2 regions of the Lachnospira rogosae (ex Hitch et al. 2025) genome follow, and region 1 is predicted to be linked to the other one. Evidence: predicted binding sites of a transcription regulator. Region 1 holds the regulator's gene; the other holds the start of a gene.
What was found. Region 1 encodes Rex, which represses fermentation and respiration genes when NADH is low (regulators of the CRP and FNR family bind a similar motif). Its sites were predicted from a motif close to ATTGTTAANTANTTAACAAT; they were not measured.
Positions count from the first base shown of each region.

Region 2: gap (type I glyceraldehyde-3-phosphate dehydrogenase) is a predicted target of Rex. The motif match lies at 5,909-5,928, and genes of this name have one in related genera.

Region 1 is NZ_JBBMER010000002.1:276,931-294,158, forward strand. It holds gene alr (alanine racemase) at 51-1,235, opposite strand; gene WMO14_RS03645 (NAD(P)H-hydrate dehydratase) at 1,235-2,866, opposite strand; gene WMO14_RS03650 (hypothetical protein) at 2,866-3,486, opposite strand; gene WMO14_RS03655 (redox-sensing transcriptional repressor Rex) at 3,513-4,148, opposite strand; gene WMO14_RS03660 (homocysteine S-methyltransferase family protein) at 4,279-6,735, opposite strand; gene WMO14_RS03665 (hypothetical protein) at 6,728-7,411, opposite strand; gene WMO14_RS03670 (DEAD/DEAH box helicase) at 7,412-9,049, opposite strand; gene WMO14_RS03675 (ABC transporter ATP-binding protein) at 9,200-11,104, shown strand; gene hbs (non-specific DNA-binding protein Hbs) at 11,242-11,523, shown strand; gene WMO14_RS03685 (CYTH domain-containing protein) at 11,636-12,088, shown strand; gene WMO14_RS03690 (chloride channel protein) at 12,120-13,409, shown strand; gene WMO14_RS03695 (ABC transporter substrate-binding protein) at 13,531-14,556, opposite strand; gene recJ (single-stranded-DNA-specific exonuclease RecJ) at 14,553-16,259, opposite strand; gene secD (protein translocase subunit SecD) at 16,379-17,228, opposite strand, start outside.
Region 2 is NZ_JBBMER010000002.1:24,577-41,804, reverse strand. It holds gene WMO14_RS02620 (oligosaccharide flippase family protein) at 1-1,429, opposite strand, end outside; gene WMO14_RS02615 (cysteine desulfurase family protein) at 1,562-2,695, shown strand; gene WMO14_RS02610 (histidinol-phosphatase HisJ family protein) at 2,931-3,752, opposite strand; gene WMO14_RS02605 (Na/Pi cotransporter family protein) at 4,060-5,757, shown strand; gene gap (type I glyceraldehyde-3-phosphate dehydrogenase) at 5,954-6,985, shown strand; gene WMO14_RS02595 (phosphoglycerate kinase) at 7,178-8,371, shown strand; gene tpiA (triose-phosphate isomerase) at 8,688-9,437, shown strand; gene gpmI (2,3-bisphosphoglycerate-independent phosphoglycerate mutase) at 9,609-11,150, shown strand; gene secG (preprotein translocase subunit SecG) at 11,270-11,527, shown strand; gene rnr (ribonuclease R) at 11,646-13,781, shown strand; gene smpB (SsrA-binding protein SmpB) at 13,817-14,293, shown strand; RNA gene ssrA (transfer-messenger RNA) at 14,486-14,826, shown strand; partial or broken gene WMO14_RS02560 (MATE family efflux transporter) at 15,112-16,291, shown strand; gene WMO14_RS02555 (cytidylate kinase-like family protein) at 16,363-16,953, shown strand; gene ybaK (Cys-tRNA(Pro) deacylase) at 17,105-17,228, shown strand, end outside.

The DNA of each region.
Region 1 (17,228 bases):
AGGTTTGTTATTTAATAATTTTATGAAAATGCTGTATATTCCACTACTTCTTAATCTGTTATTAACTTCCAGTTCTCATGAAAATAATCATGACTTCCAATATATTGTCCATTAAGATAATAATTTCTTGGAATTCTCTTGCCAAGGTCACACACAAATTCATAATTAAATGTTCCTGCTAAAGCAGCAATCTCTTCAACTGTAATCTCTGCATCCTTGTCTTTTCCTACTAATGTTACAACATCACCACGATTTACAGGACCTATATCTGTAACATCTACCATCATCTGGTCCATACATACCCTTCCTGTTATAGGAGCTTTCTTACCATTAATAAGCACATATCCCTTTGATGATAATGACCTTGGATATCCATCGCCATATCCCACTGTTACAGTTGCAAGCACTGTTTCTCTCTTAGTTTCAAATGTTCCGCCGTAACCTATCTTTTCTCCTGCTGGAACTGTCTTTACCATAGCCACATGGCTTTTGAGCTGTAGTGCTGGTTTCAGTGCTACTGCTGACTTATCCACTTCATCTGATGGATACATTCCATATAAAGCAATTCCAAGTCGCACCATTCCATGATTAGCCTGTGGCATATCTATAATAGCTGCACTGTTGGATACATGCTTTATCTCAAATGATATACCTTCTTTCTTCAACGCATCGTCAAAAGCATCATACTTTGCAATCTGTCTTAATGCAGCGGTCTTATCCTTCTCATCAGCAGTTGCAAGATGTGTAAACAGGCCTCTTGCATTGAGTGCCTTTAAATTCTTTATCTTTTTAACTATCTCAACACCACTTTCATCTGGCTCAAGACCTATTCTTCTCATTCCGGTATCAACCTTGATATGGCAGAAAGCTACCTTTCCAAGCCTTAAGGCAACATCATTAAGTGCCTTGGCTGTCTCATAGTCAAATACTGTTGCATCTATTTCATTCTTAACCAATGCCTCATATTCCTCAGGCTCAACATAGCCTAATATAAGTATTGGCTTATTAATTCCATTTTCTCTTAAATTAACAGCTTCATCCAGCGTAGCAACTGCATATCCATATACTAAATCTCTTACTGCCTTGGATACAGCCACATCTCCGTGTCCATAGCCATCTGCTTTAACAACTGCAAGTGCCTTTGTTGAAGGTTCTGTCTTGCTCATAAGCTCAATACAATTAGCCCTGATTGCATCCAGATCTACATCTGCATATACTCTGTAATACTTACTCATTATTCACCTCTTGCTTTTATAAGCACATTTTTTATATTGTCAATAATATCGCCCGCAACCATAGAATACTTACCATTACTTAAGGCAGCTTCATCTCCTGCACAGCCGTGTATATATACGCCAAGTGCTGAAGCTTCAAAAGTAGTAAGTCCCTGTGCCATAAGTCCTGTTATTATGCCTGAAAGCACATCTCCCGAACCTCCTGTTGCCATTCCATCATTGCCTGACATATTAATATACACTCTTTCTCCATCAGAAACAATAGTTCTTGCATCTTTTAATACACATACGCAATTATGTTCTCTTGAATATGTTCTTGCTGTATCTATAGGATTATTCTTTATCACCGCAATATCAAGTCCTGTAAGACGTGACATTTCTCCTATGTGTGGTGTAACGACAACATTCTTATCTGACATATCATCTTTATATGAAGCATTACCACTATTGCCGCCAGCTTCATAGTCTACATCATCATTACTGCCATCAAGTTCAATTTTATATTGGGCGATTATATTAAGGGCATCTGCATCATACAGCTTTTTAATATTCTTCTTTGCTGACACACTTCTTACAAGCTTTACTGCACTTTCTTCCATAGACAGCCCCGGACCTATGCACACAACATCTGCCCAGCAGATACATTTATCCACTAATGTCTCTGTATTCTTAACAAAATCTCCACATTCCTCATCAGTATCATATGTATCAACAATACATTCCATATTGCCCGTTATAACTGCTGTACGGTTGCTTATATGCGTAAGGGTTCTTACAAGCCCTGCACCTATACGTGCCGCCGCTCTTGAACTTAATACTGCTGCACCTCCATAAAGCCTTGAACCAGCTATTACAAGTGCCTTTCCAAATGTTCCTTTATTGCCATCAGGCTTTCTTAGCGGAAGCATATCAGATATATCACTATAATCATATGTGAAAATATCCCTTGTCATATCCGGGTATTGTGCAAAACCTATATCTTTTCTTATAATCTTCCCACAATATGAAGCTGCTGGATATAATATATGTCCGATTTTTTCAAATCCAAAGGTAACTGTTATATCAGCATTAACCGCAGATCCCATAACCACACCTGTCGATGCACTTATACCTGATGGTATGTCAACAGCCACAACAAGCCTGTTTCCATTATTGTCGCTATTCTGTGTATACTGTGAACGCACTGATGTACTGCATTTATTAATTGTATCTACTACTATTCTGGCCTCTCCTGCCAGTTCTCTTGATAAGCCATTGCCAAATAAGGCATCTACAATAACCCCATATTTAGAAAAATCCGGGCTATTAATACATTCTATGCCCAGATTCTTTATTATGTTCAATTGTATATCGAATTCTTTGGTAGAAGCGTGTGAGTTAATTATATACACATCCACATTGTAGCCCTTAAGATAAAGCTGTCTTGCCACCGCAAGTCCATCTGCCCCATTATTGCCACGTCCACATACGCATATAATGTCTGTATGTATATTTCCTTTAACCTTGCTTTCAATAGCTTCTGTCACTGAGAGTGCGGCTCTTTCCATAAGCACAACTGATGGTATACCAAGAGTATTAATTGAATAAGAATCCACATTCTTCATAGAAGCCGCATCTAATACATATCTCATTACTGCTTATCTCCTACATTGCCTTCATTAATTCTGTCAACTGCACTACAATTCTCAGGTCCGATAATATCGTGTATAAGAGAATACATATTATTATTAACAGTTTCTTTATCCTGTTTTATAAGAATATTCTTCTTAAGCTTGACTCTTGTAGCATTAATCCACTTATCAAGTACCTCTATATCCTCTGTATTGGCATTCATTCTGTCATAGCAGGCTTTAAGTGTCTCTGTAAGAAGCTTCTCGTTAGCCCTTGCCAATTCTCTTGGTACTTCTAAGAGTTCATCTTCAAGCGAAGCTATCTTGTCATTAGACTCCTGTATAAGTCTTTGGTTCTGGCTCATACGCTTCTGCTTCTGCCTGCTTGAATCATCATCTTCCATATTCTCAACAACATCATTGATAAGCTGCTTTTTAAGCTTCTTGATGTCTTTAATGTCATTATTAATTCTTCCCTGCTTCTTAAGCAGTTCATTAACCTGTTTCTCCCAATACGCAATCTCATCTGTCTTATTCTTCTCGTTAATAAGGTGATACCATCGCTCATCAAGCGTAAGAATCGGAATATTCTTAAATACATCACTATTCTTTAACAATTCATAAGTTATCTTAGACACCATCAATTCCCCCTTTGGATTTAATATCTTTATGAGTGCTTATTGGCAATTGTGTAAGAAAGTCTCATAAGGCTTTCTGATAAATGTACATTCTCAACTATTACGTCATCTGGCAGATTAAGATCTGTATGTGCGAAATTCCATATAGCCTTAATTCCTGCATCTGCAACCTGCTTTCCGATTTCCTTAGCCGCCTGCTTTGGTATTGTCAGTGCAACTATCTCTATATCGTTCTTATGTATAAAATCGGCAAGTTGATCCATCATCATTATATCTATTCCGTGAATGCTTTCACCTTTAAGCTCTGGATTGTTATCAAATACGCCGCATATAACAAAACCACGCTTCTCAAAGTCTGTATAATTAACAATAGCACGTCCAAGGTTACCAGCACCTATTATTATCATATTATGCTTCCTGTCTATTCCAAGTATCTTGCCTATCTCATCATAAAGATACTTCACATTATATCCATATCCCTGCTGTCCAAAACCTCCGAAATTATTGAGGTCCTGTCTTATCTGTGATGCTGTAACTTTCATTCTCACACTTAAATCTTTAGATGAAATCCTCTGAACACCACTTTCTATAAGTTCGCCCAGATATCTGTAATATCTTGGCAATCTTCTTATAACAGCCGATGAAATCTTCTTATTCTCTTCCATAACATTCTCCATTCCTGTGCAATACTGCTACGAAAAGGAGATGGGAAACCTGTAATTACCAGCTTCCCATCAGCCTTCAAAATTAATGTTAATTATATAACTATTTTGCTAAAAAGTAAAGAAATGTACTCTATCCAAGCACTCTCTTAGCAATATCCACAGACTCCTTTGCATCCTTTGAATAGAAATCCGCATGTATTTCCTTAGCATATTCAGGAGTAAGCACTGCTCCTCCTACCATAACCTTACAATCAAGATTGTTCTTATGTATAAGTTCTATTGTCTTTTTCATTGAAACAAGTGTTGTTGTCATAAGTGCTGACAGACCACAAAGCTTCGCACCATTTTCTTTAATCGCATCTACAACAACCTGATATTCAACATCCTTTCCAAGATCAATAACCTCATAACCATAATTCTCAAGAAGTACCTTTACGATATTCTTTCCAATATCGTGGACATCTCCCTTAACCGTCGCAATAACAATCTTTCCCTTGCTTACAGGTGCATTATTGCTCATAATCATATGTTTTCTTATAACCTCAAACGCTCCCTGTGCAACGCCAGCCGCCATTATAAGCTGTGGCAGGAATAATGTTCCCTTCTCGAACTCCTCACCTATCTTATCAAGTGCAGGAATCAAGGCATTATTAACAATGTCCATAGAATCCATACCTGCAAGAAGTTCTTCTGTTATTGCTGCACCTTCATTTTTTAGACCTTTCTCTACTGCATAGAATAAGTCATCACAGGTATAACTGCCCTTCTTATCCTTAAGATTAACACTTCCACCTGCCTGTGCTGTCTGACCACCCTGTACTGCATTTGCCGCTGTATTCATTGGATTAATCTTGCTTATATTAGGCATTGAAGCATAAGCCTTAATATAATCAACAGAATTCTTATCTATATTGGCAAGAAGCTTATATGCCCTTACTGCCCCCATCATCTCATATATGTTAGGGTTAATAATCGCAAGATCAAGACCATTCTGCATAGCCATTGTTAAGAAAATGTGATTGACAAGCACTCTGTTAGGAAGTCCGAAAGATATATTCGATACACCAAGCACCGTCCTTAAGCCAAGAGTATGCTTAACCTCATAAAGTGCATTAAGCGTTTCCATTACCCCCTCCTGTTCGGCTGAGGCTGTAAGTGTAAGACAGTCTATATATATATCCTCTTTAGGAATTCCTATAGCTATTGCCCTGTCCATAATCTTTCTTGCTATGGCAACTCTGTCTTCTGCTTTCTTAGGAATACCATCTTTATCAAGAGCAAGGCCAATTACTGCCGCACCATATTTTTTTACTATTGGCAGAATGTTATTAAGAGAGTCTTCTTCTCCATTAACTGAATTGACAATCGGCTTACCATTATATACTCTTAATGCAGCATCAAGAACCTCAGGTATAGTTGAGTCAAGCTGGAGAGGCACATCCACAACCGACTGAAGTGCTTTCACAGTATCAACCATCATCTGTCTTTCATCAATTCCCGGAAGTCCTACATTGACATCAAGAATATCAGCACCCGCACCAGTCTGTTCTAATGCCTGTCCAAGTATATAATCCATATCATTATCTAAGAGTGCCTGCTTAAATACCTTTTTACCTGTTGGGTTAATTCTCTCTCCTACAACTCTTGGCTGGTCAACTATAACTGTGCTTGTAGCTGAGCATACAGCCGATGGCATTTTCACTGGTTCTTTTGCTAAATTGCCTTCTTTATGTAACATATCTGATAAGCACTTTATGAATTCAGGAGTTGTTCCACAACAACCACCGAATATTTTAATGCCATACTTTCTTAAATCCTTCATAAATTCAGCAAACTGCTCTGCTGTCACATTATATTCATTAGTAACAGGGTCGGGAAGTCCTGCATTAGGCTTTACTATAACCGGAAGATTAGTCCAGCCTGTAAGTTCCTTAATAACCGGCTCAAGTTCCTTAGGTCCAAGTGAACAGTTGACACCTAAGGCATCAACTCCAAGTCCTGATATTGTAAGTGCAAATGAAGATATCTGACATCCTGTAAATGTACGCATATTTTCTTCAAATGTCATAGTCGTCATTATTGGAAGCTGGCTATTCTCCTTTGCTGCAAGCACTGCCGCTTTCACATCTAACAGATCTGTCATTGTCTCAAATACAACAAGATCTGCACCTGCCGCCTCACCAGCCTTGACTATCTCAGCATACATCTCATAAGCTTCCTCAAAGCTTAATGTACCTGTTGGCTCTAGAAGCTGTCCTATAGGTCCTACATCAAGTGCTACAAGTGCTTGTGGATTCACATTGGCACACGCCTTCTTTGCATTTTTAATTCCCGCTGTTACAAGTTCATCAACTGAATGCCCACATTCTTCAAGCTTATATCTGTTGCCACCAAATGTATTGGCATATATTATGTCTGCACCTGCCTTTAGATACTGCTCGTGTATGGAAATGAGAAGTTCTGGTTCTGTAATATTAAGCATCTCAGGTGTTTCACCCATCTTCATTCCTGCCGCCTGAAGCATAGTACCCATACCACCATCAAGAATTACATAATCCTTTTGTAAAAGTTCTTTTAGTTTATTCATTACAATGTCCTCCTGCTTCCCTGAATCTGCATGTACCTTTAAGGTTACACGACATACATCCTTTTTTCTGTGAACTGACCTCTCCGGTTGTAAGCCCAATAACTGCTGTTACAGACTTGGTTGGTGTCATCATATCAGTCTTTCCTATATTAAGCCCTATAAGCTTAGGTGCATTTAGTATTTTTAAGAATTCGCCCTGCTGTGACAAAGGCAGATCACCATATCCTATTCCAAACCTGAATGTCTGGTTATACTCTGGAAGTTCCTCTTTAATAACAGCCTCAACCTTATCGCATACCTGTTCAATTGCTGCACTTGCCATACTGTCTGATATTACAGCCCTGGCAAGGTCTGAGGCCTGCATCACCCTTAACATCCTGTCTATTCCATCAGAGATTGTCACTGCTATAAGTGCCGCTTTATTACAGCCTTTAAGATGTTCTTTAATTGAGTTTCCTTTTAATGTAACAGAAGTCCCTTCAAGCCTTACGCCCTCATCGACCTGTGTCACATCCACTACCCTGTATACATATCTTGGAACTGCCGCTTTTAAGACCTCTGCCTCACATTCATCTATAAGGCTGTTTATTGTCTCATCTGCCCCTATTCCCTTGTATCCTAAGTACCTTAATACTTCTGCCCTGTTTATACTGCTTAATGTCACCTGTTTTTTCATTTATTTATTCTTTCTTGCTTTGTCCTTATGCTTGCCTTTTCCTCTGCCCTTGCCTCTTGACTGGTTAGCCTTCTCAACATTAACACGGCGTCCCTTAATCTGCACGTTATCATTCATTGCCTTAAGAATTTTCTCTGCGTGTATAGCTGGTACATCAACAAATGTATAGTTGTCCATCATATCTATCGCGCCTACAAGCTTGCCAGGCATACCAGATTCACCTGCAATAGCTCCAAGAATATTAGCTGGCTTTATTTTATCCTTTTTTCCAATATTAATAAAGAGTCTTACCATTCTTGAATCATCTTTATCTGTATCAAAATGGAATTCTTCTACTTCATCTTCTCTGTCAAGGGTATCACCTATAAGCATTTTTAAAAGTGCTGCTGCCATATCCATAGATGTATATTCTTCCTGATTAACGTGTTCTTCAACAAGATTAACCATATCTGTAAGTCCACCCTCTTCGATTGTCTGTCTGATTTTATCAAACATATTATCAAGCTTGGTGTTCTTAACATCATCCAATGATGGAACAGGCTTTGCAAGTATCTTAGTCTTACAGTAACGCTCGATATCCTTTAACTTATACACTTCCTTGCCACTTATAAATGAAAGTGCCATTCCAGATCTTCCTGCACGCCCTGTTCTTCCAATTCTATGAACATAATATTCCTCATCCTGAGGAATGTCATAGTTAAATACCATATCTACATCATCAACATCAATTCCTCTTGCTGCTACATCAGTTGCTATAAGTATGTCTACCTTGCCGCTTCTAAAGTCATCCATTACTCTGTCACGCTGCTGCTGTTTCATATCACCATGTATTCCATCAGCAAAATAACCTCTGCCCTTAAGCTCTGATATAAGCTCATCAACCTGTCTTTTAGTGTTACAGAACACTACTGAAAGTCTTGGATTGTATATATCAATAAGCCTGCACAATACTTCTGTCTTATTCTTAGGTCTTACCTCATAATAGAACTGTTCTATATTAGATACTGTAAGTTCTTTTCTTACTACCTTTATAATCCTGGCATCTTTCTGGAAGTTTCTTGCAATATCCATAATAGCCTTTGGCATAGTAGCTGAGAACATTACTGTCTGTCTGTCTTCTGGCGTTTCTGTAAGAATTGTTTCCATATCTTCCCTGAATCCCATATCAAGCATTTCATCAGCTTCATCAAGAATAACCATATTAATATTATCAAACTTAACAGTCTTTCTTCTCATATGGTCCATAACTCTTCCAGGAGTTCCAACAATAATCTGTACGCCCGTCTTTAATGACTTTATCTGTCTTACTATCTCCTGTCCTCCATATACTGGAAGAACTTTAATATCACTCATATATTTGGCAAGTTTTCTTATCTCCTCAGCCACCTGTACAGCAAGCTCTCTTGTAGGGCAGAGTACGATTGCCTGAGGCTTTTTTATCTGTGGGTCTATCTTCATAAGCATAGGAATTGTGTATGCTGCTGTCTTACCAGTACCTGTCTGTGCCTGTCCGACAACATCAATACCTTCACATACAGCTGGAATTGCCTGTGTCTGTATAGGTGAAGTTTCCTCAAATCCCATATCCTCAATAGCTCTTAATATTCTTTCATCAATGTTTAACTCGTCAAATTTCATTCATTTCCTCATTTCTTAAATTTAATACACTTATCTTAGTCTAACTTTTTAATAATACATTATAGGAAGAAATAAGTCAAAAAAATTGCAATTTATTCTTAAAGCAAGTATAATTCAACTAATTAATTTAAAGAAAGGAACACTGTTATTATGATTCTTTCCTGTAATAATATAAGTAAATCTTTTGGAACAGATGTTATTATCAAATCCTGTTCTTTTAATATTGAAGACCACGAAAAAGCAGCTATCGTTGGTATCAACGGTGCTGGAAAGTCTACTCTTTTAAAGATTATAACCGGAATTGAACCTGCTGACACAGGACTTGTAACGTTAGCTAAGGACAAGACTTTAGGTTATCTCTCACAGCAGCAAAATCTTAATTCAGACAACACCATTTATGATGAGCTTTTATCTGTGAAGCAATATATCCTTGATATGGAAGCACAGCTAAGAAGTATTGAGAACCAGATGAAATCAGCAGATGATACAGCTCTTGAAACACTTATGAAGAAATATTCAGACCTTAACCACGAGTTTGAATTAAACAACGGTTACGCTTACAAAAGCGAGATAACTGGTGTTCTTAAAGGCCTTGGCTTTGCAGAAGAAGATTTCACACTTAATGTTAATACTTTATCAGGCGGACAAAAGACACGGGTTGCACTTGGCAGGCTTTTATTATCAAAGCCTGATATTATACTTCTTGACGAGCCTACCAACCACCTTGATATGGAGTCTATAAGCTGGCTGGAGAACTATCTGCTTAACTACAGTGGTGCTGTACTTATAGTTGCCCACGACAGATATTTCCTTGACAAGATAGTAAGCAAGATTATCGAGTTAGACAATGGCAATGCAACTGTATTCTCAGGCAACTATACTGATTACGCTTCAAAGAAAGCTATCCTGCGCAATATGCAGCTAAAGGAATATCTTAACCAGCAGCGTGAAATTAAACATCAGGAGGAGGTTATAACAAAGCTTAAACAGTTCAACCGTGAGAAATCTATTAAAAGAGCTGAAAGCCGTGAAAAAATGCTTAACAAGATGGAATTTGTCGATAAGCCTGAAATTTTAAACGACAAAATGGATATTAAGCTTGAACCTAATGTAATAAGCGGTAATGATGTCCTTACTGTAGACAACCTTACTAAAGGTTTTGACGGAACTGTTCTTTTTGATAACATATGCTTCCAGATTAAACGTGGTGAACGCGTAGCACTTATCGGAAGTAACGGAACAGGCAAGACAACAATATTAAAATTAATTAATGGAATTATACCTGCCGATTCAGGCTCGATATATCTTGGTGCTAAAGTAAATATTGGTTATTATGATCAGGAACACCACGTTCTTGACCCTGACAAGACTATTTTTGATGAAATCAGGGATGCTTACCCAGACCTTAATAATACACAGATAAGAAATACACTTGCAGCATTTTTATTCACCAATGAAGATGTATTTAAGTATATAAAAGACTTAAGCGGTGGCGAGCGCGGACGTGTATCATTAGCCAAACTTATGCTCTCTAATGCCAACTTCCTTATATTAGATGAGCCTACTAACCACCTTGATATCACTTCAAAGGAAATTCTTGAAAATGCACTTAATAGTTACACAGGTACTGTCCTGTTCGTATCACACGACAGATACTTTATTAATTCTACTGCAACAAGAATTATTGAGCTTGCCAATAAAACAGTTGTTAATTATATTGGTAATTATGACTATTATCTTGAAAAAAAGGATATACTAGGAGCAAAACCAATAACCAATAACACTTCTAAATCCAGCAATTCAGCCATTTCAAAGCTTAACTGGCAGGAAGAAAAGGTAAAGCAGGCACAGCAAAAGAAGATTAAAAACGAAATCAAGCGTACTGAAGAACGTATGGCTTTAATTGAGGCTGAGATTGAGGAACTTGATAATATGTACGCCGACCCTGCCATAAGCAGTGATACTGCCAAACTTATGGAAATACACACCAGGAAGGAAGCTCTTAGCAAAGAGCTTGATGAGCTATATGATAAATGGGGGGAATTAACATTATAATTCCAATACCAAAAACAGCGAAAAATGCCGAAATAAGGCAATTCTTAAGCGTTTTTTATTGACAAAATTACCTATATGGAGTATAAATAACCTATACTTATTATTACTTATTTCATTTAAGGAGGATGTAGTTTATTATGAATAAGACAGAGTTAGTTGCTGCAATCGCAGAGAAGGCTGAACTTTCAAAGAAGGATGCTGAGAAGGCTTTAAAGGCTTTCACAGAAACTGTTGCTGAACAGTTAAAGAATGGTGACAAGATTCAGTTAGTTGGTTTCGGTACTTTCGAAGTTGCTGAAAGAGCTGCTAGAACAGGTCAGAATCCTCAGACAGGTAAGGCTATTGAAATTCCTGCTTCTAAGGCACCTAAGTTTAAGGCTGGTAAGGCTTTAAAGGATACTGTTAACTCAGCTAAATAATTAATATTCGATAGTGGATATTGCGACTGTCACTTAGGTGACAGTCTTTTTTATATGTATTTATAGATACATATAAATATTATCAATGAAATTCAGAAAACGGAGACACACTATGGAAATAGAACGTAAATTCTTAGTTGCACAATTGCCAGATAATCTGGACAATTATAATTGCAGATATATTGAACAGGGTTATCTTTCAACTAAACCTGTAGTCAGGGTAAGACGTGATAATGATGATTATTATCTTACTTACAAAGGCAGTGGTATGATAGCACGTGAAGAATACAATCTTCCACTCACCAAAGACTCGTATGAACATTTGATTAAAAAAGCTGACGGTAATATAATAACCAAAAAGCGTTATGAAATTCCGGATGGTAACGGATACACTATTGAACTTGACATATTTGAAGGAGCATTCAACGGCACTGTTATTGCAGAAGTTGAATTTAACACTATAGAAGAAGCTGACAATTACATTATGCCAGAGTTTTTTACAGAAGATGTAACTAATAACCCTGAATATCACAACAGCAATATGAGTAAAAAGAAGTTCGACTAACGTGAACACTCTAAGAAAAGAGGATAACCTGATGAAAAAACTCTCTGATATATTAGATATAAGTCCTGATATTACTCTTGAAACACTTCAAAGAGCAAGAATGGCAGCCTTAACACTTATCAAATGGCTTCTCTGCTCTTTATTTACAGGAAGCTTTATAGGACTTATCGGAGCATTATTTTATAAAGCTTTACAATATGTAACAAGCTTTCGGATCCAACACCCTTACACTTTATTCTTTCTTCCTGCTGCCGGTATAATAATCGTTCTTATGTACCATTTTACGCACGAAGACAAGAATACAGGAACTAATCTTGTAATAACAGCAATCCAGTCCAATGCAGAAGTTCCTGTCCGTGTTGCTCCTCTTATTATAATATCAACACTGCTTACACATCTTTGCGGTGGTTCAGCAGGACGAGAAGGTGCAGCCCTGCAGGTTGGCGGCTCCTTAAGCAATTTTATCGCCAAAATATTACATTTTGACGACAAAGATACAAGAATTATGATTATGTGCGGAATGAGTGCCTGTTTCTCTGCTCTTTTCGGAACTCCTATAGCCGCAGCCATATTTTCTATGGAGGTTATAAGTGTGGGGGTTATGTATTACGCCGCACTTGTTCCCTGTATTATATCCGCACTTATTGCTTCCGGCGTAGCTGGGTTATTCAATATAACACCAACTATGTTTATAATAAGCGAAATATGTGAACTAAGCATATCTACCGGAATAAGATTTATGATAATGTCAGTAATATTTGCCCTCGCAAGCATTGTATTCTGTTATATGCTTCATTCATCAGCCAAAATATATTCTGAATACTTAAGCAACCCATATATCCGTATTATAATAGCTGGTGTGCTTGTTATTATTTTAAGATATATAACCGGTACTACTGATTATCTTGGTGCTGGTGCTCCTATGATTGCGGCAAGCTTTATAACAAGCTGTTCGTGGTATGTCTTTATTTTAAAAATGCTGTTTACAGCCATTACATTAGGTGGTGGATTTAAAGGCGGTGAGATTGTCCCTACACTTTTTGTCGGTGCAACTCTTGGAAGCTTTTTGGCTCCTGTATTCGGACTTCCAATCGGCTTATGTGCCGCGTGCGGTATGGTAAGCGTATTCTGTGGCGTAACTAACTGCCCACTCACTTCTTTCATATTATCAATTGAAATGTTTGGTGCTGGTTCAATGAAATTCGTAATTATATGCGTAGCAATAAGTTATATGCTCTCTGGCTACTACAGTCTTTATAACAGCCAGAAGATTGTTTACTCTAAATACAAGACAGAATATATTAACAGACATTCACATTAATTATAATAAAAAAGGCAATTCATACAGAATTATCATATCTACCGATTTTTCTGCTAATGAATTGCCTTTTTACTGCTTTTACCGCTTTTACTGCTTTAACTATGCATCATTCTTATATATTTTATTTGTAGAAATTGTCCTCTGGAAGCTTTCCACCAACTGAAGCTGGATTTGCTTCGTAAAGAACATTTAAATATTTGCTTATTTTGTCTTTGGCATCACTGCCTGTTATTATTGTTATGTTGCATTTAGGTATTGCCTGCTTTGCAACTGCGGCTTTTGTTATACCATATTTTTCTACAAGTGTTGAAACCTCATCTACATTTGCATTAACATAATCTGCTGAAAGCTTATATTCCTCAAGGAACTTGTCAACCGCAGCCTTATGGTTATTGTAATATTCTGTATTGACAACTATTACACCTGTTACTACTGTACTTCCGTCCTTTGATACATTTTCCCATTCCTTAGTAACATCAAGAGCTATTCTTGCTTCCTTATTATTCATAAGAACTGTTGTAGCAAATGGCTGTGGAAGCATAGCTACAGTTTCTTCCTTCGCTGATGCCATAATAGCCGCAACCTCGGAAGCCTCTGACTTAAATTCAATGTGTACATCCTTATCAGGGTCAATTCCGTTGGTATTTAAAAGGTATCTTAATGTATATTCAGGTGTAGTTCCTTTACCTGTTGTGTATATTGTACGTCCTTTAAGGTCGCTTACATTAGTTACCTCGCCCTTATTATCAAGTATATATAACACGCCAAGTGTATTAATTCCTACAACAGATACCTTGCCATTACTCTTATTATAAAGTGTTGCCGCCGCATTACAAGGCATAGCTGCAATCTGGACATCGCCCTTTATAAGGTCTGCTGTAAATGCATCTGCTGCCGCCTCTATCTGAAATGTATAATTATTAGCTGTTTTATTATACTCATTATCGCTCATAAGCTTAACCATTCCGATAGCTGTAGGTCCTTTAAGTGCAGCTACTTTTATGTCTTCGCTTACATACGCACTTGTACTTTCCTGTGTTGCATTGTCTGACTTATCACTGCTGTTACTGCCACAGGCTGTAAACATTACGCTGACCATTACAAGCATAAGAATAGCAGCTGTCAGTTTCCTCATTCTCTCTCTCATATTGTTTCCTTCCATTCCTTTATAATTATCTGTAATGACATTATTCCGTTAAACGTATTGATATCCGGATAATATATTATAGAAATTCTCATTCCTGCCCTTGGAATATCATCTATATTATTAATTCCAAACTGTACAGCAGGTACATAAGTTCCGTCCTCTGTTTCTAACTGGCATCTAAGAACATTTTTATTCTTTCCAATAACTGAAGCTGTCTTTACATATAAGTTCCTATCTGCAAATACCGGCTTTTCATTACCCTTTCCGAATGGTTCAAGCAGCTTTAACTGGTTAACCAGCCGGATATTGGCATACGATACAGGCATTGGAACATCAATCCACATTTTAGGAATTAAATCCTCATCTGTAAGTATCGCATTATCATTCAGCATTTTTCTGAATATGTCAATATCAGATATTGCTAATGATAAACCAGCCGCCATAGGATGTCCACCATATTTAGTGAGAACATTTTTACATTTATTAATCTCTTCGTACATATTATAGCCTTCGATTGAACGTCCTGAGCCTTTTGCCCCGTCCTCAGCATTAGTAATAACAAATGTAGGCCTGTAATATCTTTCTTTAATTCTGCCTGCTATTATTCCAGCTATGCTCTCGTGGCAGTCCTTTAAATATATAACAAGCACTCTATCCTTAAGAAGACCAGTATTCTCTACTAATTCTATTGCCTTCTGCGTCTCCTGCTCTGTCATTGACTTTCTTTCATTATTAAGGGCTATAAGCTCTTTTGCCATATTATGTGCCTTTTCATTATCCTTGCAAAGCATAAGTTCAATTGCCTGTCTTGCTGTATCAAGACGTCCACTGGCGTTAAGACATGGTCCTATTACAAAGCCTATATGATATGAGCTTATATTATTAATATCAAGCTGGCACTCCTCTATAAGTGCCCTAAGCCCTGTATTTTTTGTATGTGCAATATGCTTAAGGCCATATTTAACTACTATTCTGTTCTCGTCAATAAGGTCGACTATATCACCTACAGTGGCTATTGCCATAAATTCAATATAATCTTCAAGCTCTTTCTTATCAAGCCCTAATCTGTCATATAACAGGCTTATAAGCTTATATGCAACGCCTGCTCCACATAACAGCTTAAATGGATAATCACAATCTGCCTGTTTAGGGTTAATAACTGCATCTGCCGGAGGTACAATGTATACCTTTTTATCGTCCTTTATCTCAAATGGAACATCGTGGTGGTCGGTCACTATCATTGTAATTCCATTATCCTTTGCATACCTGACCTGATTATATGCAGCTATTCCATTATCACAGGTAACAATTGTATCAATCCCTTCATTGATTGCATTGTCTATTAAATGCTCATTAATTCCATAACCATCATTTATCCTATGCGGCACAACATAATCCACATCTGCTCCTGCCGCCTTTAAGCCGCAGAATAATATATAAATAGAACATATTCCATCAATATCATAATCTCCGATTATTCTTACAGGCTTATGTTCCTCTATTTTCTTAGTAATAATATCAACAAATTTATCGGCATCTTTCATACTATGAGGATTATGTATATCGTTAAGATTCCCATTAAGATACATATCTATATCTTTACTGCCGCATATATCCCTATTTCTTATTATACGGGCAAGAACCTGATCTATTCCGTATTCAGAGGCTATCTGCTTAAAATCTGCTTTTTTGGCGTATACCATCCATTTGCTGTTCACGTTTGTTCTCCATTCTTATGGCAATATTGCTTGTATTAAAAATGGTGCATCGTTTGATGATGCACCATTTTACTGCTTTACAAAGCCATTATATTAATTATTTATTATACCTGAGCTCCGTCTTTACCTATGCTTTCTGCTTTTTTTCTTTTATTAACTGCTTCATCAATAACTCCTCTGTTCTTTCCACCAAGCATATACCAGAATGAACTTGTAAGGAATACTGATGAGTAGAAACCTACGATAATACCAACAATAAGTGGAAGTGAGAATTCCTTAACTGATGTTACACCGAGTATGTATAACATAACCAGCATAATAAGAGTTGTTATTGTTGTATTAATATTTCTTGTTAATGTACTTGTTATAGCTGAGTTAACAAGCTCTGTAATATTAGTCTTAGAGTTAGCACTCTTTAACATTTCCCTGATACGGTCAAATATAATGATTGTACCATTAATTGAGTAACCTACTATTGTAAGCATACAGGCAATAAATGTATTACCTACTGGCACTCTGAATACTGCATAGAATGTAATAACTACTAATACATCCTGTAAAAGAGCCATAACAGCTGCAAGCGCGAATTTGATATCCCTGAATCTTGCAAAGATATATATAAGCATTGCTATTGTAGCAAGAATTACTGAAAGAATAGCATTCTTCTTCATAGTACTGCTGACAGATGAGCTGATTGTGTCTGTCTCAACTATCGAACCATCTTCAATAGGGAACTTAGCTGTTACAGCTTCCTCAACAGCTTCTCTTTGCTCAAGTGAAAGGTCTGTTGTCTTAAATGAAACCTTAGTTGAGTTCTGAACCTTCTGCTGTTGTACTTCTGTTATACCTGCAGCATCCCTGATTACAGGAATAATATCATTCTCTATCTCTGACTGTGAATATTCTTTGTCAAATGTAAAGCTTGTTGTTGAACCGCCAACAAATTCAAGGCTG
Region 2 (17,228 bases), 250 kb from region 1:
TAAGTGTTATATTAGATGATGTAACTGCAATAATACTTAAGCTTAATGGAGTAATTATATTATTTATGATATCTGGCTTAAAATGATACATTTTGTAAAGCTTGATATAATGCAGGGCACACACTAATATATTGCTGATTATAAGTCCGTAGATATATCCGGATATGCCAATTCCGGGAACGAGCAGTATTAATGAGGCTATTCTTATAGCAAGACCAGTTATGCTGTATGCACAGGTTCTTGCAGTCATATTAAGACCGTTTAATATGCTTGCAAGGCTTGTTTTGACATATAGAAATGGACATATACAGGCAAGCATAATGGTATAATTGTATACACTGGGTTCGTGAAACAGTGTTGCTCCAAGTCTGCCAATGTATAATATAAATAGCACACAGCTCATTATACCAAGGTGCATACATATATTCACGGACTGGTGAAGAGTTGTGATTACACTGGAACTACGTTGTACAGAGTTGTCTTCTGACACTTTAGGAAGAAGCATAACAGACATTGAGTTGGTTATGGCAGACGGAAAGAGGAGCAGTGGAAGTGTCATTCCAGATATAATTCCATAAGTGCTGACAGCATTTTCTTTTGACAAGCCATATATAATAAGCTGGGCTGGGATTAATATTGCCTCAGCACTTTCAAACAGGTGCAAAAGGAGGCTGTTTAAGTTGAGCGGGAGAGCATATAGTGCAATAACTCTGATGTAAGAGGTTTTGCATGCTGAACAGCTATTGTTATTTCTAATAATTTTATTATTCTTATTATTCTTATTATTTTGTTTGTTGTTTACATAGACACATCCAATGCAGAATATATCTGCACAGACTTCACCTGCGATATTACCATATAAAGCATCAGTTACAGTTAAAGTTTCCAGATTTCCAGAAATCAGGTGATAATAGATTATCACACTGAATATTCGTATTAATTGCTCGATTATCTGTGATATTGCGGGAATAAATGTCTTTTTACAGCCGTAATAATAACCGCATATACAGCTGTGTATTGTGGATAAGGGAATACCAATTGCGATTATCTGGATAAGTGGAGCACAATCGGCGTTAAACATAAGTTTATCGGCTATTTCATATGAAAATGTGGCACATACCGCAGAAAATATACAGGATAACGGAAAACTCATTAAAAGACCACCAAGGAGTACATTGATATTTCCGTGTGTCTGTGCTGTGTATTTGGAAATTGCAGAATTAAAGCCACACATACATACAGAAAATGCAATTCCACATAAGGGAAGAACTAATTGCAGCATTCCCATTCCGTATGAGCCAATGTGTGAATTAAGAAAAATGCGGTAATAAAATCCAAGGATGCGGCATAGAAGTCCAGCGATTGTAAGGATGATAGTTCCTTTGATTACAGGAGTATATAGTAGTTGTCTGCCTGATTTGCTGCTCATAATTAAGAAAAGGCTCCGTTGTCTTTATTAACATAGTATGCAGCTTTTGAATATAATATTAATAAGTAATACAGTGGATTGTGAACTTAAATATTGACTGTATGGAAAGAGGGAAAAGCTGGGAGGAGGCATATGTTATATCTTGATAATGCGGCGACAACGCCTATGAGTTTGCCGGTGTGTAAGGCTATGTGGCAGTATATGATAAATGATTATGGAAATCCATCGTCAATATATGAATGTGGAAGAAATAATAAAAGGGCAGTTGAAGAAGCGAGGGCAAATATAGCCGGACTGATAGGCACAGAGGCTGATAATATATATTTTACATCTGGCGGAACTGAGAGCGATAACTGGGCATTAGAGGCAGCGGTTGCAGGAAAGCACAGTGGAACTATTATAGTAAGTGGAATTGAACACCCTGCAATATTAAATAAATGCAGGGATTTAGAGAAACGTGGGTATAATATAGAATATTTAAGATGCACATCGGATGGCATAATTGATATTGAGGATTTAAGAAGAAAGATAAAAGATGATACTTTGCTTATATCGGTTATGCTTGTTAATAATGAGATAGGAACAATACAGCCATTAATGCAGGTTAGTGCGGTGGCATCAGAATACGGTATTCCTGTTCATACAGATGCGGTTGCGGCATTTGGACATATTGATATTGATGTTCATAAGCTTGGAGTATCTATGCTCAGCGTGAGTGCACATAAAATATGCGGACCTAAAGGTGTTGGATTTTTGTATACAGACAGGGAGCTTGAGCCGTTAATATATGGAGGCGGACAGGAGAAAAATATGCGTTCCGGTACAGAAAATGTTGCTGGAATAATCGGACTTGCAACAGCTGCGGATATTGCTGTTAATACACTGCATTACAGAATGGAAAAAGAGTGGAATATACAAAGATATATGGCAGAGCGGATAGTTAATGAAATCCCGTATACAAGCATTAATGGCAATATGACAGGCAGGGTATCAGGAAATATTAATATCTGTTTTAAAGGTATAAGTGCAGGTGAACTTGTGCTTCTTTTGGATAAACAGGGCATATGCGTATCCTCTGGTTCGGCGTGTCACGGCAATCACGGCGGACCTTCGCACGTATTAAAGGCTATAGGAAAGACTGATGAAGAAAGCCTTGCTTCAATAAGACTCACATTTAATCATACATTAAATCAAAATCAGGCTGATTACTGCATTGATTGTATTAAGAAAAATGTTGCAGCATTACGGAAAATTAAAAATGATTAAAATAAATCTTGAAACTATAAAAAATAATGCACTTTACAAAAAGCGAAAAATATATCAAAAGATTAATATAATATCAGCCCACAAGTATGAAAGCAAAATCCATACTGAGGGGCTGATATATGCTGTAAATTAATGCTGCAGATGCAGTGGCAGATACTTGGTCTTTTCAGATATTAATAAACATATATGGAGCAATCAGTCTACAGAAAAGCTGGTGATGATAACCCTTATGTGCTTATATAGATACGAATTCAGGCTTTCTTTCCTTGAATATGGTATAATAGTTAAATCCTGTATTTTTAAGCATATCAGTGATTATTTCATAGGAATATGCAATATGGCAGGCTTTATGGGCATCAGAACCTGTTGTTATAATCTCGCCGCCAAGTGAGTGGTACATTTTTACTATATCAAGGCAGGGATTAGGATTTTTAAGTCCGTATTTAAGTCCTGCGGTATTGATTTCAATGCCTTTGCCATTGTCAATAAGAAGTCTTAGGATTGTATCGAAATAATCATAATAATCTCTCCAGTTATAATCATTATCCTGATCAGGAGCATATCTTACAATATAATCAAGATGTCCGTATACATCAAAGTTATCGCAAGTTTTAATGCAGTCGGTTATTGCTTCATAATATCTGCTTATTGCATCTTTTACGGACACATTATCCCAGAATTCAGGATAATAAGGGTCGTTGCCATATACAAGATGTGATGAACCAATTATAAAATCAAGTCTGCCAGTAGGGTCGTAGTTGTTGATTTTATCTTTAGCAGAAGAAAGAAGTCCCTGTTCGACACCAATTCCAATAAAAATATCATTTTTATAATGCTCTTTTAATTCAAGCAGTTCGTCTGTATATTTGTCATAATCAAGGGCAAATACAACATTTCCGTCCTCTAAAGGGTAATCGTAGTCGTTGTGTTCTGTAAAACATATGCTTTTTAACTGCATATTGATGGCATTTTTGATTATATTCTCAGGAGTTTCGGTTGAATCAGACGAAAAATGCGAGTGAAGATGCCAGTCTGAAAGTTCAGGATAAGTTCTCATATATGTCTTCTCCATTTCATAAGTAAAATTAGATTGTTATTATGTGGGCTGCTAAACAATCACGATGTATAAGTGAGCAGTAAAGATTATTCTGATACTCACATCATATTTATAATTATTATATTGTTGATTATAGCATTATTAGTTTGAAAATGGTACTAAAGCCCTTGAAAATATTTGAATTGATTGTTATTATGTAAACGTATTTTTACATTCTTTACACAAAATGCACAATTTCTTTACTTTTATTAAGTATAGATAAATCTTTATTAACAGATAATTAGTATGTGCAGGACAGGAGAAAAAAGTGAATATTGAGTTAGTTGGCAATTTGTTTATGTTTGCAGGCGGCATCGGTATGTTCTTATATGGAATGAACATAATGGCAGATGGTATGCAAAAGTCAGCGGGAAGCAAGATGAAACAGCTCATAGGCTATCTTACAAGGAACAGATTATTAGCTGTTCTTGTTGGAGCATTTATAACAGCCATAATTCAGAGTAGTGGCGCGACAACAGTTATGGTTGTTGGATTTGTTAATGCTGGTCTTATGACACTTGTACAGGCTGTAGGAGTTATAATGGGTGCTAACATTGGTACAACCATAACAGCATGGATTGTATCTTTAGGACAGCTCGGAGATGCTGTCAAAGTGTTAAAGCCATCATTTTATGCACCTCTGCTTGTAGGAATCGGTGCAATTCTTGTATTGTTTAGTAAGAAGCCTAAAAAGAAAATGGCAGGAGAGATAGTTGTAGGTATCGGACTTTTATTCTTAGGACTTGATTTTATGTCAGAGTCGATATCTCCATATACAGATGCACCTATTTTTTCAAAAGCGTTTGAAGTAGTAGGAAGTAATCCATTATTGGGCATTGCAATTGGTATTGTAGTAACAGCAATTCTACAAAGCTCTTCTGCATCAGTAGGTATATTACAGACACTCGCAATTAATGGAGTGGTTACTACCAATGCGGCAGTATTTATTACGTTGGGGCAGAATATAGGTTCGTGTGTAACTGCAATTATATCAAGTGCTGGTACAACAAGGAATGCAAAGAGAGCAGCTTGTATGCATCTTTTATTTAATGTTGCGGGAGCAGTTATATTTGGAACAGGTGCTTTTATATTATTTATGTTTAAACCTGCGTTAGCTGTGCATAATATAACAAGTGTGGAAATATCTATATTCCATACGTTCTTTAACATAATATGTACAACTATAATGATGCCATTTGGAAGTCTGCTTGTTAAACTTTCAGGCATAATTATAAGAGAGAAGACTGAAGATGAAGAAAATGCTTCATTAGAGGCAAGCGACAGTTATGCGGCAGAGTTATCAAGACATTTTGACAGCAGAATATTAGAACAGCCATCAGTAGCGGTTGACAGGGCACTCAGCGAAGTTATCATAATGGGCAATCTGTCACTGGATAATATAAAATATTCGGTAAGTGCTGTTATGAACAATGATCAGGATATGATAGATAAAGTTATAGAGACGGAACACAAGGTTGACCTCTATGAAAAGTATCTTACAGAATATCTCATAAAGGTTAATAATCTTTCCATAACGGAAGAACAACATTTACTTATTAATGATTTATTCCATGCGATTATTGATATTGAGAGAGTGTCAGACCATGCAGAGAATATGTCTGATCTTGCCAAATACAAGATAGATAATGAAATAATATTCTCCCAGCATGGAATGGAAGAACTCAAGAAGTTATCTGAAAAGGTTATTGTCTGTTTCTCAGAGGCAATTAAAGCCAGGGAAAAGTTCAGCAGGGTTGCAGCAGATAATGTATGCCGTATAGAAGACGAGGTTGATGATTTAGAAGAAGAATTAAGAAATAAACATATCGAGAGATTATCTTCTGGATTATGTAAGCCATCTAATGGTGTTGTATTCCTTGATATTTTGTCTAATCTTGAGAGAATGTCAGATCACGCTAATAATCTTGCGGACTGTGTGTTAGCAGAGATAAAAGAGAAAAAATAAGCTGATTAGTGAGTTTCAGAACAGACTAGATATAATAAGATTAATGGAATATGGTAAAAAGTTTAATTTGAATGGCGAAATATACAATAATTTGTAAAAAATAGGAATTAACACTTGATATTTTAAATTGTTTTATGTAGAATACAATGTAGTTGATTTTTTATTAACAATCTTTATATTAGGAGGATTTATTTTTATGTCAGTAAAAGTTGCGATTAATGGTTTTGGACGTATCGGTAGACTTGCATTCAGACAGATGTTCGGTGCAGAAGGATACGAAGTAGTTGCTATCAACGATTTAACAAGCCCTAAGATGTTAGCTCATCTTTTAAAGTATGATTCATCACAGGGAAGATATGTTGATTTCGGTGAGGAAGATCAGGTAACAGCTGATGATGAAGCTGGTACAATTACAGTAAAGGGTAAGACAATTAAGATCTACAAAGAGCCAGATGCTAACAACTGCCCATGGGGAGATCTTGATGTTGACGTAGTTCTTGAGTGCTCAGGTTTCTATACATCAAAGGCTAAGGCTCAGGCTCATATCAATGCAGGTGCTAAGAAGGTTGTTATCTCAGCTCCAGCTGGTAACGATTTAAAGACAATCGTTTACAATGTTAACCACGAAACACTTACAGCAGATGATCAGATTATCTCAGCTGCATCTTGTACAACTAACTGCTTAGCTCCTATGGCTAAGGCTCTTAATGACTGTGCAACAATCGAATCAGGTATTATGTGCACAATTCACGCTTACACAGGTGACCAGATGATACTTGATGGACCTCAGAGAAAGGGTGATTTAAGAAGATCAAGAGCTGGTGCTTGCAACATCGTTCCTAACTCAACAGGTGCTGCTAAGGCTATCGGTCTTGTTATCCCAGAACTTAATGGAAAGCTTATTGGAGCTGCTCAGAGAGTTCCTACACCTACAGGTTCTACAACAATCCTTAACGCTGTTGTAGCTAAGAAGGTTACTGTTGATGAAGTTAATGCTGCTATGAAGGCTGCTGCTACAGAAAGCTTTGGTTACAATGAAGAACTTATCGTATCCAGCGATATCGTTGGAATGAGATTTGGTTCATTATTCGATGCTACACAGACAATGGTTAACGAACTTCCAAACGGTGGATGCCAGGTTCAGGTAGTTTCTTGGTATGATAACGAGAACTCATACACAAGCCAGATGGTTAGAACAATTAAGTACTTCGCTGAATTAAGCAAGTAATTATAATATACATTGACCATTAAGGGTTAATTTATTTAACTTGTAATAATACCGGAGATGAGAATTCATTCTCCGGTATTTTGATAAGTATGTTAAGACTGTCCTGCTGTATGGCGGGACAGAACAGGCATACCTGGGTTGTTTACAGGTCACTGTCAATAAGCTAGTAATGATAATTTGGAGGATATAGATATGCTTAATAAGAAGTCAGTTGATGATATCAACGTTAATGGCAAAAGAGTTTTATGCAGATGTGATTTTAATGTACCATTAGATGGTGATAAGATTACAGATGAAACACGTCTTGTTGCTGCACTTCCAACAATAAAGAAGTTAATAGCTGATGGAGGAAAGGTTATTCTTTGCTCACATCTTGGTAAGCCAAAGGGAGCTGATAAGGCATTTTCATTAGCACCAGTTGCTAAAAGACTTTCAGAGCTTCTTGGACAGGAAGTTAAGTTCGCTGCTGATGATACAGTAGTTGGTGACAATGCAAGAGCTGCTGTTGAAGCTATGAATAATGGAGATGTTATTCTTCTTGAGAACACACGTTTCAGAGCAGAAGAGACAAAGAATGGTGATGAATTCTCTAAGGATTTAGCTTCAATCGCTGATGTATTTGTTAATGATGCTTTCGGTACAGCACACAGAGCACACTGCTCTAACGTAGGTGTAACAAAGTATGTTGATACAGCAGTAGTTGGTTACCTTATGCAGAAAGAAATAGATTTCCTTGGAAATGCTGTTAATAATCCAGTAAGGCCTTTCGTAGCTATTCTTGGTGGTTCAAAGGTGTCTTCAAAGATTTCTGTTATTAACAACCTTCTTGATAAGGTTGATACACTTATTATCGGTGGCGGTATGTCATACACATTCCAGAAGGCTCATGGTGGTCACGTTGGACAGTCATTAGTTGAAGAAGATTATCTTGACTATGCTAAGGAAATGATGGCTAAGGCTGAAGCTAAGGGTGTTAAGATGCTTATTCCTGTTGATACAGTAGTAACAAAGGAATTCAAGAACGATACTCCTTTCCATGTAGTTGAAGCTGGATGCCAGGAAGATGATGATATGGGTATGGATATCGGACCTAAGACTTGTGAGCTTTACAAGGATGCTCTTAAAGATGCCAAGACAGTAGTATGGAATGGACCTATGGGTGTATTTGAATTCCCTAACTTTGCAAAGGGAACTATTGCTGTTGCAGAAGAATTAGCTCAGCTTACAGATGCTACTACAATTATCGGTGGTGGTGATTCAGCAGCCGCAGTTAATAACCTTGGTTTCGGTGATAAGATGACACATATTTCAACAGGTGGCGGTGCTTCACTTGAATTCCTTGAAGGTAAGGAACTCCCAGGTGTAGTAGCAGCTAATGACAAATAGAGTGTTTACTGACATAAACATATAGCTTTGATTGGTTAATTGACAGTTAATTCAGTCGGGCAATACACAAAAGGAGCTGTATATTGATATATACGGCTCCTTTTGTTTGAAAATAATCATAAAACTAAGCTTGTCTTAATACAATATGTTGTATATATAAAATACTTAGGTACATACATTGTATTTATTTTAAATATTTGCATTATTAGTGGCTTTTTATAAATTTGTATGATATAATTTTTTTATTAAAATAACTGAGCTGGTAATAATGATAAATAAGCTGATCAGTTATATTGTATGGAGGCGTGATTGTAGTATGAGGAAGAAGATAGTTGCGGGAAACTGGAAAATGAATATGACACCAAAGGAAGCAGTATCGCTTGTATGTGAGCTTCGTGATAAGTTCTCTAATCGTGATGTTGATGTAGTGTTTTGTGTTCCATCAATAGACATTATACCAGTTGTAGACGCAGTCAAAGGAACAGATATTAAGGTTGGTGCCGAGAATATGCACTATGAAGAAAAAGGTGCATATACGGGTGAGATTTCACCAGGAATGTTAAAAGAGGCTGGTGTTGATTATGTTATAGTTGGACATTCAGAAAGAAGACAATATTTTGGTGAAGATGATGAGTGCATCAACCGCAAAGTAAGAAAAGCAATTGAATATGGATTGACACCTATTATATGCTGTGGTGAGACTATCCAGCAGAGAGAAGAAGGCATAACATTGGATTTCATTAATAAGCAGATTGACGCAGCATTTTTACAGGTGTCAGCTAAAGATGCTATGAAGTGTGTTATTGCATATGAACCTATATGGGCTATTGGAACAGGCAGGGTTGCTACATCAGCTCAGGCTCAGGAAGTATGTGAGGCTATAAGATTAGATATAAGGAAGTTATATGGAGAAGAAGTAGCTTCTTCAATAAGAATTCTTTATGGAGGTTCTGTTAATGCTGGTAATGCTGCAGAATTATTCAGGCAGCCTGATATAGATGGCGGTCTTGTAGGCGGTGCAAGTCTTAAGCCGGATTTTTGTGAAATTGTTAATTACAATATATAATAAGATACATAGTAAGCCATATACGGAAGTAATTCCAGGTATGGCTTATTGCTTTTTAATATAATTATAATTATTCTAAATTGCAAATTAGTAATAAGTATGCTATCATACAACAGGAATAATTAGAGAGAATATTAAAGATATTGCTATCTTAGAAAAGAGGAAAATAATATGAGTAAGAAACCAGTTGTATTAATGGTACTTGATGGTTATGGTTTAAGTGATAGAACAGAGGGTAATGCAATAGCTATGGCTAATACTCCTGTTATGGATAAGTTAATGAAAGAATATCCATTTGTTAAGGGTAACGCATCTGGACTTTATGTAGGTCTTCCAGATGGTCAGATGGGTAATTCAGAAGTTGGACATATGAATATTGGTGCTGGCAGGATTATATATCAGGATCTTACAAGAATAACAAAGGCTATAGAAGACGGAGAGTTCTATAAGAATGAAGAACTTCTTGCTGCTATGGAGAATTGCAAGAAGAATAATTCCGATTTACATCTTTTCGGACTTTTATCAGATGGTGGTGTTCATAGCCACATTTCACATATATATGGTTTACTTGAGATGGCTAAGAAGAATGGAGTTTCTAATGTATATGTACACGCTTTCCTTGATGGACGTGATACACCTCCAGCTTCAGCTAAAGATTTTGTAGCCAGGCTTGAAGACAAGATGGCAGAGATTGGTGTTGGTAAAGTAGCTTCTTTAGCGGGAAGATACTATGCTATGGATAGAGATAATAACTGGGACAGAGTAAAGGAAGCATATCTTTCACTTACAACAGGTGAAGGAAAGTCAGCAGATAATGCAGTTAAGGCACTTGAAGAGTCTTATGCGGCAGATGTTACAGATGAATTCGTTGTTCCTACAGTAATAACAGAGAATGGCAAGCCACTTTCAGTTGTTAAGCCTGACGATTCAGTAATATTCTTTAACTTCCGTCCAGATAGAGCAAGAGAGATGACAAGAGCTTTCTGTGATGATAAGTTTACAGGTTTTGAAAGAGAATATATTCCAACTACATTTGTATGCTTCAAGGATTATGATGAATCAATCCCTAACAAGTTAGTTGCATTCAAGAAAGAAGAAATCAAGAATACATTTGGCGAATTCCTTGCTAATAATGGCAAGAAGCAGCTTCGTCTTGCTGAGACAGAGAAGTATGCACATGTAACATTTTTCTTTAATGGTGGTGTTGAAGATCCTAATGTAGATGAGTTCAGACTTCTTGTTAACTCACCTAAGGATGTCCCAACATATGACCTTAAGCCAGAGATGAGTGCTCCAGAGGTTGGTATGGATTTAGTTGAGGCAATTAAGTCAGATAAGTATGATGTTATCGTAATCAACTTCGCGAACCCTGATATGGTTGGTCACACAGGTGTTATTCCGGCAGCAGTTAAGGCTGTAGAAAAGGTAGATGAGCTTGTTGGCAAGGCTGTACAGGCTGTTAAGGATGTTGACGGAGTATTATTCATATGTGCTGACCATGGTAACGCAGAGAAGATGATAGATTATGAAACAGGTGCACCACATACAGCACATACAACTAATCCAGTTCCATTTATTCTTGTCAATTATGATGAAGCATATACACTTAGAGAAGGTGGAAGACTTTGTGATATAGCTCCAACTCTTATTGAGATTATGGGAATGGAGAAGCCGGCAGAGATGACAGGAGAATCACTTCTTATTAAGAAATAATTCATAGATAGGATTATATAGTGCACAGATGGACAATTAGTTATAGATATTAGTTGCACATTTAATATTTATTTGTTATAATCAATTCATTGTGATTATTGCAATAGGAGGTTTGATATATGTTTGGTATGTCATGGGCTGATACATTAAGAATAGTCTTAATGGGTATATTTATATTAGTATGTATATTTTTAACAATAGTAGTTCTTATGCAGGAAAGTAAACAGAATGGTTTATCAGGTGCTATTAGTGGTGCTGCTGATACTTACTGGGGTAAGAATAAAGGTCGTTCAATGGAAGGTAAGCTTGTAACTATTACTAAAGTTCTTGCTGTATTATTCGTTGTAATAGCTATTATTTTAAATATTAATTTCTAATTGATAACATTAACGCTCTTAAGATATAGTATCTTAAGGGCGTTTTTGTGTAATAAATATTAAATATATATTATATTGCAGATTGATGTTGAATTATAGTAATGGAATGGAGGAAACTATGAAAAGTAGTGTTTTCAAGGAAAGAAGGAAAAACCTTGCTGATTTGATACTCAATAATGAATTATATGTTCCTATGAAGACAAAGGAGATAGCAATTCTTCTTGGTATTCCTAAAGAATTAAGACACGAACTTCAGGAGGTTCTTGATTCTTTAGTTGCAGACGGAACTATAGGTGTAAGCAAGAAGGGGAAATATATGAAGCCTGATAATGTTGCACTTGTAGGAACATTTGAGAGTACAAGCAGGGGATTTGGTTTTGTTGTTGTAGATGGGCAGGATGATGATATATTTGTCAAAGCAAGTGATACTAAGGATGCTTTTTATCACGACAAAGTTAAAGTTGTAATTACAGCACAGAAGAATGGTGATAGAAGACGTGAAGGTAAGATAATAGAGATATTAGACCACGAAGTTAAGACTTTGGTTGGAACATATCAGAAGAATAAGAATTTTGGATTTGTTGTGCCTGATAACCAGAAGATTGGCTGTGATATATTCGTATCTAAGGAACACGAAATAGGAGCGGTTACAGGCAGTAAAGTAGTAGTTAAGATAAGCAGCTACGGCAGTGCAAGAAAGAATCCTGAGGGTAAGATAATTGAAGTAATCGGACATATGGATGATCCGGGAACAGACATTTTATCAATAGTAAAAGCCTATGACCTGCCAGAAGAATTTCCAGATAGTGTTAAGAAGGAATTAAAGGGCATACCAGATGAGGTTGATGGCAATGATATAGCAGGCAGGACGGATCTGCGAGATGTTGTTATGGTGACAATAGACGGTGAGGACTCTAAGGATTTAGATGATGCAGTATCATTAACTAAAGAAAATGATATATATCATCTTGGCGTGCATATTGCTGATGTAAGTCATTATGTTAAAGAGGGCAGTCCACTTGATAAGGAAGCTCTTAAGAGAGGAACAAGCGTGTATCTGGTTGACAGGGTTATTCCTATGATACCGCACCAGCTTTCCAATGGAATATGTTCGCTGAATGAAGGCTGTGACAGACTGGCATTAAGCTGTCTTATGGATATAGATATGAAAGGTAACATAATAGGCCATAAGATATGCGAGTCAGTTATCAATGTAAATAGAAGAATGACTTATACATCTGTTAAAAAGATACTTGAAGATAATGATAAAGAAGAATGTGCAAAGTACAGAGAGCTTGTAGATATGTTTAAGCTTATGCAGGAATGTGCAGATATATTAAGAAAGAAAAGATTTAAGAGGGGTTCAATAGATTTTGACTTTCCTGAATCTAAGATTATTCTTGATAAAGATGGACGGCCTGTAGATATTAAGCCATATGACAGAAATGTAGCAACTAAGCTTATAGAAGATTTTATGCTTGCTGCTAATGAGACAGTAGCAGAAGATTATTTCTGGCAGGAAGTACCATTTATTTATAGAACACACGAAAATCCTGACCCGGAAAAGATATTAAAATTATCTACATTTATTAATAATTTTGGATATTCAATGCATATAACTGATGAAATTCATCCTAAAGAATTACAGAAGCTTCTTGAAAAAATAGCGGGAAGTGACGAGGAAAATCTTATAAGCAGACTTACATTAAGGTCTATGAAGAAGGCTAAGTATACAGCGGAATGTATTGGACATTTCGGACTTGCGGCAAAATATTACTGCCATTTTACTTCGCCAATAAGAAGATATCCGGATTTGCAAATTCATAGAATAATTAAAGAATGTCTTCATGGAGGAATGAGTGAGAAGCGAAAGCTTCATTATGATAAAATCCTTCCAGATGTTGCAGAACAGGCGAGTGCAACTGAACGCCGTGCAGATGAGGCAGAAAGAGATACTGATAAGCTGAAAATGGTTCAGTATATGAGTGCACATATCGGAGAGTATTTTGATGGTGTAATATCAGGAGTAACGAATTGGGGCATATATGTTGAACTTCCTAATACAATAGAAGGAATGGTTTCTGTCAATAATATGCGTGGTTACTATGTATTTGATGAAAATCATTACGAGATGTTTAATGAAACAACTCATCAGACATATAAGCTTGGACAGAAAGTCAGGGTTGTTGTTGTTGATACTAATGAAATATCAAGAACGATAGATTTTATGTTTGCACAGGATTATGAAGAATAGTAAGCAATTAAGTAATTAGATAATGGAGGATATGTATGGGCAAAGACAGCGCAAGCGGCAACAGATTAATTGCCAACAACAAGAAAGCGTATTTTGATTACTTTATAGAAGATAAGCTTGAAGCAGGGCTTGAACTTTGCGGAACTGAGGTTAAGTCAATAAGACAGGGAAAATGTTCTATCAAAGAGTCATATATACAGATAATTAATGGGGAAGTATTTGCCATTAATATGAATATCACACCTTATGAAAAAGGTAATATTTTCAATAAAGACCCATTAAGACCTAAGAAGCTGCTTCTTCATAAAAGTGAGATTAATAAGCTTGCAGGACAGCTTTCTACCAAGGGCTATACACTTGTGCCATTGCAGGTTTATCTGAAATATGGCAAGGTTAAAATGCAGATAGGTCTTGCAAAAGGTAAGAAGAATTACGATAAGAGAGATTCAATAGCGAAGAAAGACCAGCAGCGGGAGGCAGCTAAAGACTTTAAGATTAGAAATCTGGGGTAGGTTTTGAATGGTTAGATTGCAATGATGAGGGTGTTCGGCTGGTAAAGGCAAAACTTTTAAGGTGAGCACTTTTGTGCTCATCTTATCATAATTTATAAAAAAATTAATTTTTTATTTATAAGAATATATTGACTTTAAGTGGTATATAATGTTATATATTATATGGTCGTTAAAGACTATAATTTAATATATGGGCTTGTAAAGGTTTCGACAGGGGTTTTGAAACTGGTGAAGCTATCCGTATGCAATGCGTTAAATGGCGAACTTAAATATAAACGCTGAAGATAATTTAGCATACGCTGCCTAAGTTGCAGCAGTCTGACCTAGAGCACTCACACTTTAGGATCCAGGCTTCGAATATGTGAGAAACGACATAGCTTAAGCTTTGCGGTTATGGACGTATTATGAAGCTACTAAGTGCATAAGGGTGTTAGTTCCCGTATGCATAAGGGAATGTCAAATAACTGACTATGATAGTAGAAGAACAGCGGATGGGCTTTTGGACAGGGGTTCGACTCCCCTCAGGTCCACTTAGCAACTTTTCGATTTTTATATTAACAAAAGAATATATCATTATAAAAATTTCTTATAAAAACCAGAGCAATTTTTATTTGACTTTTTAAAAAATAAGAAATATAATATCTAACAAACGAGTAGCAGACTAGCGTAAATCCAGTTTTGCTGCTCTTTTTTTTGTGCGTAATTATACGCATTTTAATAATTATATAATTGTCATTAAAAAGTGTGTAGCTTATCAGCGTAAGTCCAGCTTACGGGATAAATACACACTTTTTTTATGCAGAAAAAGGAGGATTTTGATGGCAGAAAGTAACAGAATGAGAGAAATGCCAGTAAATAGGCTTATGGTACAGATGGGTATACCAATGATTTTATCAATGGCATTACAGGCGGTTTACAATATTGTAGACAGTGCATTCGTTGGAAATATGAAAGTTGGAAGTGAAGCGGCACTTAATGCACTGACATTGGTATTTCCTGTTCAGATGCTTATGGTAGCAATAGGAATTGGAACAGGTGTAGGAACAAATGCACTTCTTGCAAGAACGCTTGGACAAGGTAATAATAAGAAAGCTGCCAAGATTGCAGGAAACAGGACGTTCACTTTATTCCACAATAGGACAGGTAGTTGGGGCAGTTGTAAATATTGTTCTGGACCCAATTATGATATATGGTATAGGACCTGTTCCACAGATGGGAGTAAAAGGTGCTGCATATGCAACAGTTATTGGTCAGGTTGTATCAGCAGGATTATTATTTATTTTCCATATAAAATTAAATAAGGAATTTGAGCATAGTGTTAAATATATGAAACCAGATGCCGGAATTATAAAAGAAATTTATGCAATCGGACTTCCAGCGATTATAGCACAGGCACTTATGTCTATTATGGTTTATGTTATGAATTTGATTTTGAAGTTCAATCCTTCTGCACAGACGGCATATGGACTGTTTTATAAAGTTCAGCAGTTTGTATTGTTCTTAGCTTTTGGTTTAAGAGATGCAATTACACCAATAATAGCATTTGCTTATGGAATGGGAAGTAGAAAGAGAATAGAAGACGGAATAAAATATGGTCTTATATATACAATTGTACTTATGATTGCAGGGGCAGCGATTACAGAGATTTTTCCAGGTGCATTTGCAGCTTTATTTAATGCAGGGCAGTCAAGAGAATATTTCATAGGAGCAATGAGAATTATTTCAATAAGTTTTATATTTGCAGGAATAAATGTTGCGTATCAGGGAATTTATCAGGCATTAAATGGTGGAATAGAGTCACTGGTTATATCGCTTCTTAGACAGCTTATTATAATATTGCCATTGGCGGGAATATTTTCTGCTTTTGTAAGAAATGGACAGGCTGGTGTATCGCTTATCTGGTGGGCATTTCCAATAACAGAGATTATCGCTTGTCTGGCTGGATATGTATTTTTAAAGAAAATCAGAAAAAATAAAGTAGAGAAGTTAAGTGAATAAATTCATAAAATGGATTAGTCTGTGACAAATCTGAAATAAGAAAAATTTTAATTGAATGAGGAGGCTTACATATGGCAAATAAAATTATTACAATCAGCAGGGAGTTTGGAAGCGGTGGACGATTTATCGGAGAAGAAGTCGCTAAGAAGCTGGGAATGAAATATTATGATAAAGATATAATCAGCCAGATAGCAGAAAAGTTGGGATTTTCAAAAGAGTATATCAGTCAGAATGCAGAACTATCACCTAAAAAAGGGTTGTTTGCATATGCACTTACAGGACGTGATACAACAGGAAAATCAGTAGAAGATATGGTGTATGAGGCTCAGAGAAAAGTAATTCTTGAAATAGCAGAAAATGATAGCTGTGTAATTATAGGAAGAAATGCTGATTATATATTAAAAGACAGGACGGATGTTATTAATATTTTTATACACGCAGATATGCCTGAAAAAGTAAAGAGAATATGCAGATTATATAATGTCACAGAAACTGAGGCTGTAGCGATGACAGCAGATATTGATAAAAGACGTATGACTAACTATCGTTATTATACAGACCAGAAGTGGGGAATGGCACGAAATTACACATTGACATTAAATAGTTCACAGCTAGGGTATGATATGTGTGAGAAGATTATAATGGAATGTGCACAGCAGTAGATTTTTATATGTAGTGATAAGATTTAATAGTTGAATTGATTGCATTTGTGTGCTGATTATTTTATTATTAATGCAAAGCAATTTACAATTCCTGCGAGGAGTTTAAATACTTTGACTAAAGGCAATTATTATAGAATTGGAGGAATATATTATGTCCGCAGATAAGACTAATGTTATGAGAAGTCTTGACCAGAAGAAGATTAAATATAAAGTACACGAATATAAGGAGTCAGGTGCAGTAAGCGGTGTGGAAGTTGCGGCGGCACTTGGACAAG